Regions from separate parts of the Vibrio sp. R12-SW3-ISO1 genome, predicted to be linked through region 1. Evidence: predicted binding sites of a transcription regulator. Region 1 holds the regulator's gene; each other region holds the start of a gene.
The links. Region 1 encodes PurR, which represses purine synthesis genes. Its sites were predicted from a motif close to TNANGNAAACGTTTNCNTNA; they were not measured.
Positions count from the first base shown of each region.

Region 2: a site for PurR is predicted at 3,636-3,655, ahead of glpX (class II fructose-bisphosphatase). Genes of this name have one in related genera too.
Region 3: a site for PurR is predicted at 2,212-2,231, ahead of AC6R0R_RS17610 (phosphoribosylaminoimidazolesuccinocarboxamide synthase). Genes of this name have one in related genera too.

Region 1 is NZ_JCBDGK010000015.1:150,404-155,738, forward strand. Features, by position in the region: gene AC6R0R_RS04385 (TfoX/Sxy family DNA transformation protein) at 1-514, opposite strand, end outside; cyclic di-GMP riboswitch class I at 719-827, opposite strand; gene purR (HTH-type transcriptional repressor PurR) at 1,003-2,007, opposite strand; gene torD (molecular chaperone TorD) at 2,246-2,953, opposite strand; gene torR (two-component system response regulator TorR) at 3,192-3,899, shown strand; gene elyC (envelope biogenesis factor ElyC) at 4,014-4,823, opposite strand; gene cmoM (tRNA uridine 5-oxyacetic acid(34) methyltransferase CmoM) at 4,920-5,335, shown strand, end outside.
Region 2 is NZ_JCBDGK010000044.1:1,123-6,457, forward strand. Features, by position in the region: rRNA gene AC6R0R_RS13360 (23S ribosomal RNA) at 1-1,976, shown strand, start outside; rRNA gene rrf (5S ribosomal RNA) at 2,062-2,177, shown strand; tRNA gene AC6R0R_RS13370 (tRNA-Asp) at 2,234-2,310, shown strand; gene glpX (class II fructose-bisphosphatase) at 2,567-3,574, opposite strand; gene zapB (cell division protein ZapB) at 3,891-4,133, shown strand; gene metF (methylenetetrahydrofolate reductase) at 4,200-5,090, opposite strand; gene AC6R0R_RS13390 (bifunctional aspartate kinase/homoserine dehydrogenase II) at 5,316-5,335, opposite strand, start outside.
Region 3 is NZ_JCBDGK010000052.1:186,882-192,216, forward strand. Features, by position in the region: gene AC6R0R_RS17600 (methyl-accepting chemotaxis protein) at 1-418, shown strand, start outside; gene AC6R0R_RS17605 (EF-hand domain-containing protein) at 528-968, shown strand; gene AC6R0R_RS17610 (phosphoribosylaminoimidazolesuccinocarboxamide synthase) at 1,012-2,115, opposite strand; gene AC6R0R_RS17615 (SulA-like leucine-rich domain-containing protein) at 2,332-2,727, opposite strand; gene AC6R0R_RS17620 (glycerophosphodiester phosphodiesterase) at 2,985-3,686, opposite strand; gene AC6R0R_RS17625 (lactate/malate family dehydrogenase) at 3,933-4,889, shown strand; gene AC6R0R_RS17630 (MBL fold metallo-hydrolase) at 5,034-5,335, shown strand, end outside.

The sequences.
Region 1 (5,335 bases):
CAAGTGCCCACAGCAGGTCGATGCTGACGTCGGCAGAGTGTGTGGAACGAATCGCTTTATACGCTTCCACTGCGCCCGTCTGCTCCAAACGGGAGACACTGTCGATACCCGCTTTCTTGAGCATTCGCTCGGTCGCTAGACGCAAGTTCGGCAGATCTTTCAGGCGCGTTGGTTTGGCGTTGGTTTGACGCTGCTTGTCTTTGTTGGCCGCCTCTAGTGCAGTGTTTGCCATCGCAATAGTCTGAGCGACATCCTGATCCCAGTCATGGCCAAGGGCGTAGTATTTGGTGACCACAGGGAAACCACGTTTTTTATACACGTATGGCTCGAGTCCCTGAGCATTAAACAGTTGGGCCAACGAGTCGTCGGCGCGTATGTGAAGTTTGTCATTTACCACGAGGGCAAACATGATGTCATCAGCGAAGATTCCGAATCCACCAAACATTGAGCGAGACTTGATCTTGCCCAATGGTTCAAACAATCGCATTGAGTCTTTTAAAATTGGTTTATCCATGCTGTTTTTCTCGGTGTATTACAATACGCCACCAAATTCAGGTCCGAGAGATTAGCAAAAATATGCAGGTTTTGTGTCAGTAGGGTGTCATTCTGGCTCATAAAAGAATAATCCTACTCGCGGTGTGAGCGCATAATGCGCACACAACGTTTAACTCATTGTATTCTTTGCTTTTGATAAAGAATTATGAAGTGCACATTTGCCATCGGCAACCCCGCTACCAAGCAGTCATCAACGTTGATATCATCGAGTGGCTGCAACAGGCCGGAAGCTTTGCGTCCCATCCTTTCGAAATGGTTTGCCCTGTTCGTGGCATTAGTCGAACATAATAAGCATAAATAATTTATGGGCTAAACATCACGTTTCGATGGGTTAAATGTGATCTTAGTTCATAAAATAGAGGGGTGTTAACGAGAGAATAAAGCCCAGCGGATGAGAAGTATTCTCGCTGGGCTAGTCGATGTGATGTGCTGAACTTGTTCGTTGGTCTATTTCACCGTCGCCACGGTATCGCGCTCGACGATTTCTGGGTGCATTTCAAAAATACGTTTTTCATGCTCTTTGTCTTTAATACGTTCGAGCAAAATCTCAAATGCGTTTTTACCCACACGGCGCTTCGGCTGGTGAACCGTCGTTAGCGGTGGTGAAAAGTACTCGGCTAGCTCAATGTTGTCATAACCAATGACCGACATGTCTTCTGGAATACGAATGCCTTTTTGCTGTAAACGGCTCATCAAACCGAGCGCCATCGTATCGTTGAAACAGAATACTGCGGTTGGCTTTTCGTCCATGGCGACGATTTTGTCCGCGGCAAGCACGGCGGTATCGCACTCAAAGTTACCTTCTAAGATCCAATCTTCGTTGACGCTCAAACCCGACTCGTTCATTGCGCGCTTAAAGCCTTGGATGCGCTCTTGGCAGGCCGCTTTTTCAAAATGCCCACTCAAGCAAGCAATGCGCTTGTGGCCGTGATCAATCAGGTATTTTGTTGCGAGGTAGCCGCCTTCTTCCGAGTTGTCGATGATTTTATCGGCTTGTGAGCTTTCCGGGCCCCAATCCATCACCACCTTAGGGATGTCTTTATGACGGTCAAGCATTTCGCTCAACTCTTCGGTCAAATCTGAACACATCACTAAGATGCCATCGACGCGCTTTTCCGCCAGCATGCGAATGTAGTCACGTTGTTTCTCGTAGATGCCGCCAGTGTTACACAAGATCAAGGTGTAGCCTTGACGGTAGCAGTAGTTCTCAACCCCGTCGATCACTTCCGAGAAGAAAAGGTTGGTCGATTGAGTAACCAGCATGCCTATTGTGCGTGTCGAGTTACATTTCAGGCTGCGTGCAACGGCACTTGGGGCATAGTTCAACTCTTGAACCGCTTCCATCACTTTTTCTTGCGTGGCTTCAGCGACAAAGCGTGTTTTGTTGATCACATGGGATACAGTGGTGGTCGAGACACCCGCTAAGCGAGCGACGTCTTTAATCGTGGCCATATGGTTTTGTCCTGTCGATGACTGCCTACTACTCTATGAAAAGTTAAGTCTATAAAAGTAAAGTCTATACAAAGTTTAGAGTATGTAGACAGAAAGTATCAGAAACACAAAAACCGCCCTCAAAAAGCGGTTTGTATTTATTAGTTTTATCGTTTGCGGACCGGATTGTAGTCCGCAACGTCGATTTGGGCAAATAAAAAACCCGCCTTTGGGATCTCGCCACACCTTTTGTATGGGCTTAATCGCTATCGCCTTGCAGGTAGGCTTTATCCAATTGAATGAACGCGCACAATAGCGACGACAGCGCCGCATAGAAGCCGAATGTGTCGAGGCGCTGGCAGCGCTCGGCAAACCTCTCAATCCAAGGGAGTAGATGCTGCTCAATAAAATCGGCTTGCTCTTGGTAGGCGAGATGCGTGTCGCCTGCCATCTGCTCTGCTGCATGAGCGCCGCGCACAATCAGGTTGCCCAAAAAATCCAGCTCTATCGCGAGATGATCAGAAGGCTCATTAAGCCCTGAATGCACAGCGACCCCGTGTTGTTGAAGTAAAGCGTCCATCTGTTTGGCAGGCTCACCATTGAGCAGTCCGGATTCATCTAAGTAGACAGAGGCGTAAGGCAGCGCGCTGTCTCGGTCGGATTTTAAAAACAGGTCGCAATAGTCGGCTGATAGTTCCAACTCAGCATCTGGCCTGTCTTGCAATCGGTTCAATGCATCGATGAGCCTGTCTGCGGCGACGTTAAGCTCAGGGGTTTGTGCAAGTCCCGTCAGAAAGGTACGTGTGTCCACCGAATGATATTGGGCCAGCTCTTGCTCTGAGAGCTCTTTGGCAAACACGCTCGAAAACCACCAGTAGAGCTCAGCGCGTTGCTCATCAAAGGCGCGCTGCTCTTTTTCGGCGGGAGATAAAGGGTCGGAAATCTGGGCGTTAGGTGTCTCTGGCATGATGGGCTCTCAACTGAATCAGATGCCGTTAAGTCTAACGGATAAAAATGAACAGCGGTCAACCAGATTATGAGAAGAAATGGTCAAATATGGCAATTTGTGAACAGGGCGGCAAAGCTTGCTTTGCATCAATGAATCGCCAACTTTTCACCTCCCAAAGAGGACAAAGATGGAGTTGTGACTAATTATGAATAGAATAAAGCCATTGAATCAGTGTGTGAATAAGTGAGTAGAGCCGATGAGCTACCACATTTTGGTTGTTGAAGATGATGAAGTGACTCGCCGTAAATTAGCGGGCTACTTTCAAACCGAAGGGTATCAGGTGAGCCAAGCTGATAATGGCGCGCAGATGCGCGATGTACTCAGCAGCAGTCGGGTCGATTTGGTGATGCTGGATATTAATCTGCCCAACGAAGATGGCTTGATGCTGACGCGTGAACTACGCAGTCAATCGGACATCGGTATTATCTTGGTGACCGGGCGTACCGACAGCATTGATAAGATTGTTGGTTTAGAAATGGGCGCGGACGATTATGTCACCAAGCCATTTGAGCTTAGGGAACTGCTCGTCAGAGTCAAGAACCTCTTGTGGCGCATCGCACTGGCTGCGCGAGCGCAAAACGCGGGCAGCGATCAGCAAGAGGGCGTGGTGCGCTTTGCTGAATGGACGTTCGATATTCAGCGCCGCGCTTTGAGCCGAGGGGATGAACCGGTCAAACTGACTAAAGCAGAGTATGAGCTTTTGGTGGCGCTCTCCTCTCACCCCAATCAAGTGCTCAGTCGAGAGCGTATTCTCAATATGATCAGTCATCGTGTGGACGCACCCAATGATCGCACCATCGATGTTCTGATTCGACGCATGAGAGCGAAGATGGAGGTGGATCCAAAAAATCCGCAGATATTCGTCACCGTGCATGGCGAAGGCTACATGTTCGCCGGAGATTAACGTTGTTCGGCAATTAACGAGCGAAAATTGACGCAAAAGAAACGAAAAATCCAGGCATACAGCCTGGATTTTTGAGTTAAGTGGAAGACGTTATCCGTCTACGCTGGCGGCCGGTTAAACGTCGCTCTGCGCAGCCTCCACCTCTAAGGCTTGCTCTTCATAATCGGACGCCCAGTCGCGCAGGTGCTGCCAAATGGTGCCCAGCGTTTCATGCCAGTAGCGCTCAGTTTGTTCGAGATATTTGCCCTTCGGCGCGTACTTCTCCCACGCTTGATCGATGTTTCTCTGCGCCAGGTAGTTGGTCGGCGCGGCGTAAGGTTTCAATCCTGCGGAATGGAATTCATTCAGGGCACGGTTCATGTGACTGGCCGATGTGACCACCACCAACTTCTTGTTCTTAACGAACGCCGCCGCTTGGCGCGCTTCTTCCCAAGTATCTTTGGCGGTTTCGAGCAGAATAATGTCAGATTTAGAAACGCCAAGCGCCAGCGCTACTTTAGCCATCATGCGCGCATTGCTCACTTCAGAACCGGCGGCATAGCCTGAGAGAATCAGTTTAGAGCCCGGATAAATTCGCATCACACGAATCCCTTCGGTCAAACGCATTAGGCCAGCGCGACTCAGTTCTGACGTGGGCGGAATGTCGTCGTCCACAACATGGCCGCTGCCAAGCACCATCACATAATCAATCGATTCATCGACAGGAAAAAAGGCCGAGTATTGGCGCTCGATAGGCATGAGAAGGCGTGATGAAACGGGCTGGAAGGCAACGAGAAAAATGCCAACAAACGAGAAGAGAACAACGAAACATCCTGTTTTTTGTTTTCGTGTGAACATGACGAGCATGAGTCCCACAAGGCCAATGATCAGCAGGGCTGGCAAAGGCATAAGTAAAGCCGAGACGACTTTTTTCAGCTCAAACATACTTAAATAGTCCGAAAAAACACCAGTTGATTATAATTTAAGAGAAAGCCTCTTTATTCCTGCCTTTCTTGTGACAGAATAGCAGCACGATTCAACATCATAACTCAAGCTGCTGTGACTGAAGACCGCAATTTCGACGATATTGCCCACAAATTTGCAAAAAATATATACGGCTCTGACAAAGGCGAGATTCGACAAGTCATTGTTTGGGAAGACCTTCAAACCATCCTCGCCTCGTTACCCGCCAGTGATTCACCACTCGACGTGCTCGATGCCGGGGGTGGGTTGGCACAAATGTCGCAAAAGCTGGCGAAGCTAGGCCATCGCATTACGTTATGTGATCTATCTTCTGAAATGCTGCAATTAGCTGAGCAGGATATTGCAAAAAATGGCTTGCTTGAGCAGTATCGCTTGATTCATTCGCCCGTTCAATCCATCGCTCAACACCAGCAGCAACCGGCGGATTTGGTGATGTTTCATGCCGTCATGGAGTGGTTGGCTGAGCCAAAGCC
Region 2 (5,335 bases), on a different contig from region 1:
AAGTACTATCCGGGAGACACACGGCGGGTGCTAACGTCCGTCGTGGAGAGGGAAACAACCCAGACCGCCAGCTAAGGTCCCAAATTATAGCTAAGTGGGAAACGATGTGGGAAGGCTTAGACAGCTAGGATGTTGGCTTAGAAGCAGCCATCATTTAAAGAAAGCGTAATAGCTCACTAGTCGAGTCGGCCTGCGCGGAAGATGTAACGGGGCTAAGCTATAAACCGAAGCTGCGGCAATAACTTTTAGTTATTGGGTAGGGGAGCGTTCTGTAAGCCGTTGAAGGTGTGTTGTAAAGCATGCTGGAGGTATCAGAAGTGCGAATGCTGACATGAGTAACGATAAAGGGGGTGAAAAACCTCCTCGCCGGAAGACCAAGGGTTCCTGTCCAACGTTAATCGGGGCAGGGTAAGTCGACCCCTAAGGCGAGGCCGAAAGGCGTAGTCGATGGGAAACGGGTTAATATTCCCGTACTTCAACTTATTGCGATGGGGGGACGGAGAAGGCTAGGTGGGCCTGGCGACGGTTGTCCAGGTTCAAGTGCGTAGGCTTGAGAGTTAGGTAAATCCGGCTCTCTTTAAGGCTGAGACACGACGTCGAGCGCCCAAGGGCGTGAAGTCATTGATGCCATGCTTCCAGGAAAAGCCTCTAAGCTTCAGATAAGTTGGAATCGTACCCCAAACCGACACAGGTGGTCGGGTAGAGAATACCAAGGCGCTTGAGAGAACTCGGGTGAAGGAACTAGGCAAAATGGTACCGTAACTTCGGGAGAAGGTACGCTCTTGACGGTAAAGTCCCTCGCGGATGGAGCTATTGAGAGTCGCAGATACCAGGTGGCTGCAACTGTTTATTAAAAACACAGCACTGTGCAAAATCGTAAGATGACGTATACGGTGTGACGCCTGCCCGGTGCCGGAAGGTTAATTGATGGGGTTAGACTTCGGTCGAAGCTCTTGATCGAAGCCCCGGTAAACGGCGGCCGTAACTATAACGGTCCTAAGGTAGCGAAATTCCTTGTCGGGTAAGTTCCGACCTGCACGAATGGCGTAATGATGGCCACGCTGTCTCCACCCGAGACTCAGTGAAATTGAAATCGCTGTGAAGATGCAGTGTACCCGCGGCTAGACGGAAAGACCCCGTGAACCTTTACTACAGCTTGGCACTGAACATTGAGCCTACATGTGTAGGATAGGTGGGAGGCTTTGAAGCAGGTACGCCAGTATCTGTGGAGCCGACCTTGAAATACCACCCTTGTATGTTTGATGTTCTAACTTAGCCCCGTTATCCGGGGTGAGGACAGTGCCTGGTGGGTAGTTTGACTGGGGCGGTCTCCTCCCAAAGAGTAACGGAGGAGCACGAAGGTGGGCTAATCACGGTTGGACATCGTGAGGTTAGTGCAATGGCATAAGCCCGCTTGACTGCGAGAATGACAATTCGAGCAGGTGCGAAAGCAGGTCATAGTGATCCGGTGGTTCTGAATGGAAGGGCCATCGCTCAACGGATAAAAGGTACTCCGGGGATAACAGGCTGATACCGCCCAAGAGTTCATATCGACGGCGGTGTTTGGCACCTCGATGTCGGCTCATCACATCCTGGGGCTGAAGTCGGTCCCAAGGGTATGGCTGTTCGCCATTTAAAGTGGTACGCGAGCTGGGTTTAGAACGTCGTGAGACAGTTCGGTCCCTATCTGCCGTGGGCGTTGGAAGATTGAAGGGGGCTGCTCCTAGTACGAGAGGACCGGAGTGGACGAACCTCTGGTGTTCGGGTTGTGATGCCAATCGCATTGCCCGGTAGCTAAGTTCGGAATCGATAACCGCTGAAAGCATCTAAGCGGGAAGCGAGCCCTGAGATGAGTCTTCCCTGATACTTTAAGTATCCTTAAGGGTTGTTCGAGACTAGAACGTTGATAGGCAGGGTGTGTAAGCGCTGTGAGGCGTTGAGCTAACCTGTACTAATTGCCCGTGAGGCTTAACCATACAACACCCAAAGGGTTTTGATGGACTCAATAAAAGAACATTGAATGTGTAAGAACGTAAACAGCTTTCCGAATTAAAGAATTTGCTTGGCGACCATAGCGATTTGGACCCACCTGATTCCATGCCGAACTCAGAAGTGAAACGAATTAGCGCCGATGGTAGTGTGGGGCTTCCCCATGTGAGAGTAGGACATCGCCAGGCTTTGAACATTATCTGTTTAAAGCACGTTTTAGATAAGACTTTAAATAGACCACTGCGGAGTGGTAGTTCAGTTGGTTAGAATACCGGCCTGTCACGCCGGGGGTCGCGGGTTCGAGTCCCGTCCACTCCGCCACTTATACTAAGCCCAGTTGAAAGACTGGGCTTTTTTACGTTTAACGCTCCCGAAAGTGCTGTGCACTTTTTCGAGGGCCGGAATGCCGGACCATCGAGTTCCGTTCACTCCGCCACTTATACTAAGCCTTAGTCGAAAGACTGAGGCTTTTTTACGTTTAACGCTCCTGAAAGTGCTGGGTTCGTCTGCTCGACGGTTTTATACAGACAAGAAAAAGCCAGCACGTTGGCTGGCTTCGAAGAGAGAGCTGGCGAGATTAAAGAATAATGTCTCGCACTTCAGGATCTTTGCGTTCTAGGTAGTGTGTCGATTTAATGCGACGAATGGTGCGGCAGCGTCCACGGATCAGTAAGGTTTCTGTGGTGGCGATGTTACCTTGGCGCGTAATGCCCTCAAGCAGGTCACCTTTAGTGATGCCAGTGGCAGAAAAGACGACGTTATCGCTGCGAGCCATCTCTTCCATAGTCAGCACAACATTGGCTGTCACGCCCATTTCTTCGCAACGTTTTAGCTCAGCAGCGCCGTAGATGCGGTTTTCTTCGCTATCACCTTTAACTTCATGTCTTGGTAGCAAACGGCCATGCATATCACCATCGAGTGCACGGATCACAGCGGCAGACACCACACCTTCTGGTGCGCCGCCAATGCAGTACATCATGTCGACCTCACTGTCAGGCAGGCAGGTAAGAATGGAGGCGGCCACGTCACCATCAGGTACGGCAAAAACGCGTACACCCATTGCTTGCATCTCAGCAATCACCTTATCGTGACGCGGTTTTGCTAAGGTGATCACCACAAGTCGATCGAGCGGCTTGTTGAGCGCTTCAGCGACGTTAATAAGGTTCTCGTTGAGTGGCTTATTGAGGTCGATACAGCCTTTTGCGCCAGGCCCCACAACCAGTTTTTCCATGTACATATCTGGGGCTTTTAAGAAGCTGCCTTTTTCACCTGCGGCCAGAACAGCAAGCGCATTGGACTGACCCATAGCTGTCATGCGGGTCCCTTCAATTGGGTCAACCGCGATATCGACACAATCACCACCTGTCCCTACTTTTTCACCGATATACAGCATAGGCGCATCATCGATCTCGCCTTCACCAATGACAATCTCACCTTCGATTTCTGTTTTATTGAGCAGGGTACGCATCACTTCGACAGCGGCACCGTCGGCGGCGTTCTTATCGCCACGGCCAAGCCATTTATAACCCGCTAGGGCTGCGCCTTCGGTAACTCTTGAGAATGCCATTGCTAAATCGCGTTTCATGATGACTCCAACTGGTAGGAAAAACTGAACAAAAATAAATCGCCGCGATTTTAGCACATCACTAGGGAAACGTTTGCCTTTTTGGTTCAACTGGCTTGAACTGGATCAAACCAGGGGCAGGAAAACGGACGGAACTATTCATTCGTCTGGTCTTGTAAACTCTGAGTCAAATTGCGTTGTTTTTTTAATCGAATGACGCAGATTTGCAAATATAGGGCGTGTTTAAAGCGGCGTGGCTGAGTAGAATGGAAGGTAAATGGGTTTGTCATGTCGTATGACCCAACCATCCAGAGAATGATTAAAAAGGTAGGCAACGATGTCTTTTGAAGTACTAGAAAAACTAGAAGCAAAAATCCAAACCGCGGTTGATACTATCACTCTGCTTCAAATGGAAGTGGAAGAGCTTAAAGAAGAAAAGCAGAAGCTAGCAAACGAAGCGAACGAACTGCGTACAAGCCGTGAAGAGTTGGTCGCGCAAAATCAGCAGATGCAACAAGAACACACAGCATGGCAAGAGCGCATCCGCAGCTTGCTAGGTAAGATGGAAGACGTTGAGTAATCACCGTTTCTGTAGACTAAAAAGGGTTGGCACTGCGCCAACCCTTTTGCTTTGATGTCTGTCAGATTAGACCTGAGGACGCACGCCTAAAGTGTGGCAAAGTGCGTAGGTCATTTCGGCGCGGTTGAGAGTGTAGAAGTGGAAATCTTTCACACCTTCACGACTTAGGATACGCACCATGTCGATGGCTTGGCTCGCACCCACCAATTGGCGAGTGGTTGGGTCGTCATCCAGCCCTTCAAATTGTTTCGCCATCCAGCCAGGGACTTTGACGTTATTCTGCGCGGCAAAACGTGAAGCTTGTTTAAAGTTGGAAACAGGAAGGATGCCCGGAACAATTTCGACATCAATGCCAGCCGCAACACTGCGATCACGAAAGCGTAGGTAGCTCTCTACATCAAAAAAGAACTGAGTAATGGCGCGGTTTGCGCCTGCATCGACTTTACGCTTGAGGTTCAGCAGATCCGACTGCGCACTTTTTGCTTCAGGGTGTACCTCGGGAAAGGCTGCAACAGAGATATCAAAGTCGTGACGTGATTTAAGCAGTTCCACGAGATCGGAGGCGTACATATCCGGTTTGCCACCACCAGGAGGAATATCACCGCGCAGTGCGACGATGCTTTCAATACCATTGTTCCAGTAATCGTCAGCAATCTGAATGAGCTCGTCACGGCTGGCATCGATACAAGTTAGATGAGGTGCCGCAATTAGGCCGGTCTCGGCTTTGATCTCTTTAATGATGGAGTGAGTGCGATCACGCTCGCCGGAGTTGGCGCCGTAGGTAACAGAGACAAATTTAGGCTTAAGGGTTTTGAGGCGATGAACCGAGTTCCACAGCGTCTCTTCCATTTTTCCGCTGCTCGGAGGAAAGAACTCGAATGACACATTGATGTTGTTCGATAGCTCGGCAATATTTTGGTTTAAAGCGTCAATATGACTCGCGTGTGTGTATCCCATCTTTCTCTCTCCGTGTGGCGACCCTATCCGTAGGTAACTGCAGCCCCAACATTCAATTTGATTAAATCGACGTTTAGACGTCTATATGTCCACAGGATGTATTGAATACGTTTTAATGTCAACACTCCCACCATGAATTTTTTTCAAGTTCATAATGAGAGAATTTGAAGTGCGCGCAGAACGACGCCCGAATAAGAAAACAGGTTGCCGAAGCAACCTGTGAAACTAGAGAAAACTGGACAGTA
Region 3 (5,335 bases), on a different contig from region 1:
TCGTGGGTTCGCGGTCGTTGCCGATGAAGTGCGCGTGCTCAGCCAACGGACCCACTCATCGACCAAAGAGATCCAACACATGATTGAGACGCTGCAAGGCACCACGCTAAAAGCGGTGGGCATCATGCGTGATAGTGGACAATTAGCGGGGACCAGTGTCGAAGACGCGGATTTGGCGGCACACAGCCTCACTGATATTCAACATGCGGTGGAGCGTATTAGCGATATGGCGACTCAGATCGCCTCAGCGGCAGAAGAGCAAGCGTCGGTGACGTCGGAAATCACGCGTAATACGGTTGGTATTCGTGATGTCTCCAATGAATTAGCCGATGAAGCGCATGACGCTGCGGCTCAAGCGAGACAGCTTTCCGAGCTCTCACTTGAGCTTGAACAAGAGATAAAGCGCTTTAAGCTCTAAGTAACGCACTATGTTGAAATGAACCGAGGCCTGACCTCGGTTCTTTTTGTCTATAGTTAATACACGAGCAAAAGTTATTTGTGTGTACATGAGTCACTAGGAGAGTGAGATGTTGAATAAAACTGTATTTGTTGCGCTGATCTTTGGTGTACTTGCTGGAACGGTGAATGCCGAGGAGTCGAATGAAGAGGTCGTTAAGGATCGCGTTCAAGCAACACTGGATCTAAACGAGATAGACTCCGACCAAGACGGGCTAGTGAGTGAAGAGGAGTTCAAGCAATACCGCTCACAAGGTGAGAACAAGCAAACAATGAGTGCGTTTGCGTCGTTTGATAAGGACAAAGATGGTTATATTTCTGAACAAGAGTTGAGTGCTCATGCTCGTTACTCGAATCCGGGAAATGGCACAGGGACGTTGCTTGACGACAAGCGAGAAGGGGCTGATTCCGCCGACGTTGATGGAAGCAAAAAAGAGAAGAAAAACAAAGAAAAGTCTAATAAGAAAGAGAAAAATGATCGGTCGGACAAGGGAAAAAACAAAGACAAATAGTCTAAGAAAACGCCCAGTGGTACTGGGCGTTGCTCAATGTCACTTAGTCAATGAGACCGTAGTCTGCGGCGAGAGTGTCGATGATCTCTTGCTTAGGATTATCGCTGAGCGTAATCGCTTTGCCGGTGATCTTTTCTGCAATACCTGTGTAGGTCTTTGAGATGTCCATCAACGCAGAGAGAGGAAGGGCATTGTCACGAGCTAGGGCTTCACGCTCAGGCATGCGATCTTTATTGAGCAAGATGTCTGGGTCAGGGAAGTGGTTCAGCAAGAACTGGCGGAAACCTTCTTTTGAGTTCTCCACAATATTGCCGGCTTGGTATTGTGCTTCATCCCAAATACGTGAAGAGTCCGGTGTCCCCACTTCATCCATGTAAATGAGTTTTTCCTGACCCGCCGCGTCAGTGACGTAACCAAACTCAAATTTGGTATCAACAAAGATTTGACCGACTTTCGCTAGCGCAGAGCTAATGACGCCAAAGCCTTCACTGAGTAGCTTCTCATAAAGCGCGATGTCGCTTTGCTTTGAGAAGTTAAACGCGGCAAAGTTCTCCTCAATGTTACGGCGACTGATGTTGACGTCGTCCGCTTCTGGTACACCTGGGATGCCACGCAGAATGCCTTTAGTGGATGGCGTCATAAGTAGCTCTGGAAGCGCTTTGTCTTTCTCTAAGCCCTCAGGTAGTGTGATACCACAAAATTCGCGCTCACCTTTTTCGTAAGCACGCCACATTGAACCGGTGATGTATTGGCGGCAGATGGCTTCGATCATGATGGGCTTGGCTTTTTGCACGATCCAAACCAATGGGTGAGGAATGTCGAGAATGTGGCTGTCTGCGAGCCCATTGTCTTTAAACAGCTGGAACCAGTGGTTGGAGATGGCGTTTAACGCCGCCCCTTTACCTGGCACGCCTTTTAGATTCCCTTCACCGTGCCAAATGCAGTCAAACGCGGAGATACGGTCACTGATCACCATAATTGCCAGTGGTGCGTCAGGCGACACGTCGTAACCTTTTTCTTCGATAAGGCGTCGGCTATCGGCTTCGGTTAGCCAATACACAGAGCGGACTTTACCACTGTGAACCGGTTTATCAGTGCGGATGGGAAGATCGTCATTAACGGCGAGAACTTGTTCTGCGAGACTCATTTAGACATTCCTATAATTTGTCAAAAATGGTTGATAAGCCATGAAGGCCCTTCATTTGCAGAGCATGATACCAGAACTTTTTCTCGGTTCCAGATAAAAAGCAAACGTTTGCTTGTTTTTAAGTTGAATGGGTTAGGCCTTGGTTTCAAATCAAGAAACCGCGAAAAGAAACGCCTCTTATCACAACGATAGGAGGCGAAGCAGTGAGGTTTCGATTTAGTGGTAGTGATGCATAGACGCATCAACAAAAAAGACTTCACACTGATGCTGCTTGGCCAGTTCTTTCAATAGTCGCTGTTCGATAAGAGAGAGCTCACTTGAGGCAACCACCGCACTGGCGTTACCTGATTGAATCGCTTTGGTCACAATATCGACTTCCGACTGAGTTTGCGATGGCTTCATGTGGATGATTTGATTGCAACGCACTTGATGTGAGGACAGTTGAGCAAAATCTGGACGTGGGCATTGACCTGTAAATAGAATCCACTGTTTCTGCTGTGACAGATCAGCAAGTCGTTCAAGGCTGGTGTCATCCAAAGATAGAGGCTGGGTAGGCTGAGCCAACACATTAAACTTTGAGTAGCCGTGACGAGGTGTTTGAACTGAAATCATAATACTGTCCTTTCATACATGCTGTATATGCATACAGTAGTTTTGTTGTGGCGAAGACGCAAGGATTTTTTGCGCGCAAAATGAGCGGGTCAGGTAGGTTAATAAAAGGAGTTTGTTTTCTAACTATCTGATAAGTAGTTAAATTGTGTTGCTTTGATAGGTTGAAAGAGAGCTTTGAAAAGGTGCAGAAAATGTGATGGGTGACTCACTCTACTCAGCAGGAGGCCAAGTAGAGGCGAACAGGGTGAGACGAGGTGCTAGAGAAAACGTTCTGGATAGTCGCTAAAAATACCATCCAATTGAGAAAGGTGTTTGAGTCGTTTCGGATTATTGATGGTGTAACACCACACTTCATACCCGGCATCTTGTAGCTTTGAAACGGTAGACTTGGTCGCCCATGTCGCGCCGATATTGCAGCCTGTCGCCTCCACCTCTTTGAGCAGTCGCCAATCCTTTCGCTTCAATCGCTCGGTAAGTAAAGCGCGTCGACACTGAGGAATTTGCTTCGCTAACTCGCGCATCACGTCATGGCTAAAACTCGACAAAATAATGCGCTCTAGCGGTATTGAGGTCGCATTGAGCGTAGAGGCCAATAGCGCGCATACCGATTGGGCGTCGTGGGTATCAACTTTCACTTCAATATTCAGCTTGATGTCGCTGGGTTCAATAAGTGTCAGTAGCTCTTCAAGGGTTAACAGGGTTTGTGGTGTCACTTGACCTTCATGGCGTGCCGCAAAGTTGAGTTGTTTGAGCGCACTGAGTGTCAAGGTGTCGACTCTGCCTGTACCATTCGAGCAACGGTCAACAGTATGGTCGTGACACACGACGAGATGCCCGTCTTTGCAAGGCTGCACATCGACTTCAACCCAAGTAAGGCCAAGATCTATCGCCGCTTGAATGCTGGCGGTGGTGTTTTCTGGATAGTGTCCTGCCACGCCGCGGTGGCCAATAATGAGCATATCTGATTCTCAACGGAGTGATTTGGACTGAGAATACGCGTCATTGAGTGGATGTGGTAGTCATTTTGCTCTCTAAGTTGTGCTCGCTCTTTCAACAGATTGCGATTAACTCTACTGGTATTTATGTCATAAACGATATTTTTATCTAATATTTAATTTGAAGATAAAATTAAATTGGAAAAAAGAGCTCTCAGACGATTAGAATACGCCCAGAGCACTAAATTTGATTGAAACAAGGAAGAGAGCATGAAGATCGGAGTGATCGGCGCTGGCGCAGTGGGTGTAGGTGTTTGTAATTATCTACTGACATTGGGCAGCATTAGTGAACTGGTGTTGTTGGATCAGAATCTAGCAAGGGCGGAAGGGGAAGCGTTCGATTTTCGCCATACTGCTGCGTTAACGTTCACAAAGAATACCCACATTGTGCCGACCGATGACTATCTCAGTTTGATTGGCGCAGACATTGTCGTGATTACCGCAGGCGCGCAGATTAAGCAGGGGCAGACTCGAATTGATTTGGCAGAAATCAACGCCAAAATTGGTGTTGATATCGCGAGGAATGTTGAGCGCGTCGCACCGAACGCGATACTCATCGTGGTCTCCAACCCTTGTGACATTGTCACACACTTTATCGCAACCAATACTGGCTACACGGCGGAGAAAGTGATCAGCAGCGGTTGTGTGATTGATACCGCACGTTTGATGAGTATTGTGGCTAACCGCGTCAACTTAGATCCTAAAAACGTCTTCGGTTATGTTCTTGGTGAGCATGGAAGCAACTGCTTCACCCCCAAGAGCTTAATTTCGATCGCCGGACAACCTGCAGATTATTACTGCGATACACACAAAATGCCTCGTATTTGCGCGGATGAATTGCTTGAATCGGTCAAGCAAGCGGGTTACGAGATATTTAAGCGCAAGCAAAACACCACACACGGTATTGCCGCGAGTGTGTTCCGGATTATTCAAGCCATTATGATCAATGAACGCTCGGTGTTGCCGGTTGCGACCTTGATACAAGGGGATTATGACCTCGACAATGTTGTGCTCAGTTTGCCAACCGTCGTCGGGCAAAATGGTGCCCAAGCGATTTTGCAACATCCCTTTACTCAAGATGAGCTCAGTACACTCCATGCGGTGGCGGATAACGTCACGAAAATCGTTGATCAAGTGGCGGCGCAAACAGGTTTGAATGCCCGTTAACGGGTTGTTCTTTGCAAGAGCACAACCTGTCTCGCTACTGGCTTAAAAAAGAGGATAGGGCTCACAGCTTAGAGTTTTTACTCTTTGCCAAGAGTAAGACGCTGTTAATTTATAATGTGAATACATTGTTAAATTAGCAGCGTTATGAACATTCATACCATTCAAGGTTATATTCAAACCATCTATCTCGCTGAGTATCCCGACAAGCTCTTGCTTCTTGACGGCGCTAGTCGAGCCGACATTACGTACTTGTGCCAGTTCATTGAGCAGCAGCTTGCGCGTCCTCTGAGCGATCTGAAAGTCGTTGTGGTGACACACATGCACCCCGATCATGCGGGTGCGGCGCATCATCTAAGAGCAATAACGGGCTGCCAGATAGTTTCTGCCGACAAAAAGACCCATTGGTATCAAGGGTGGTCGGGTGGGGCAATGTTTTTGTCTGATTT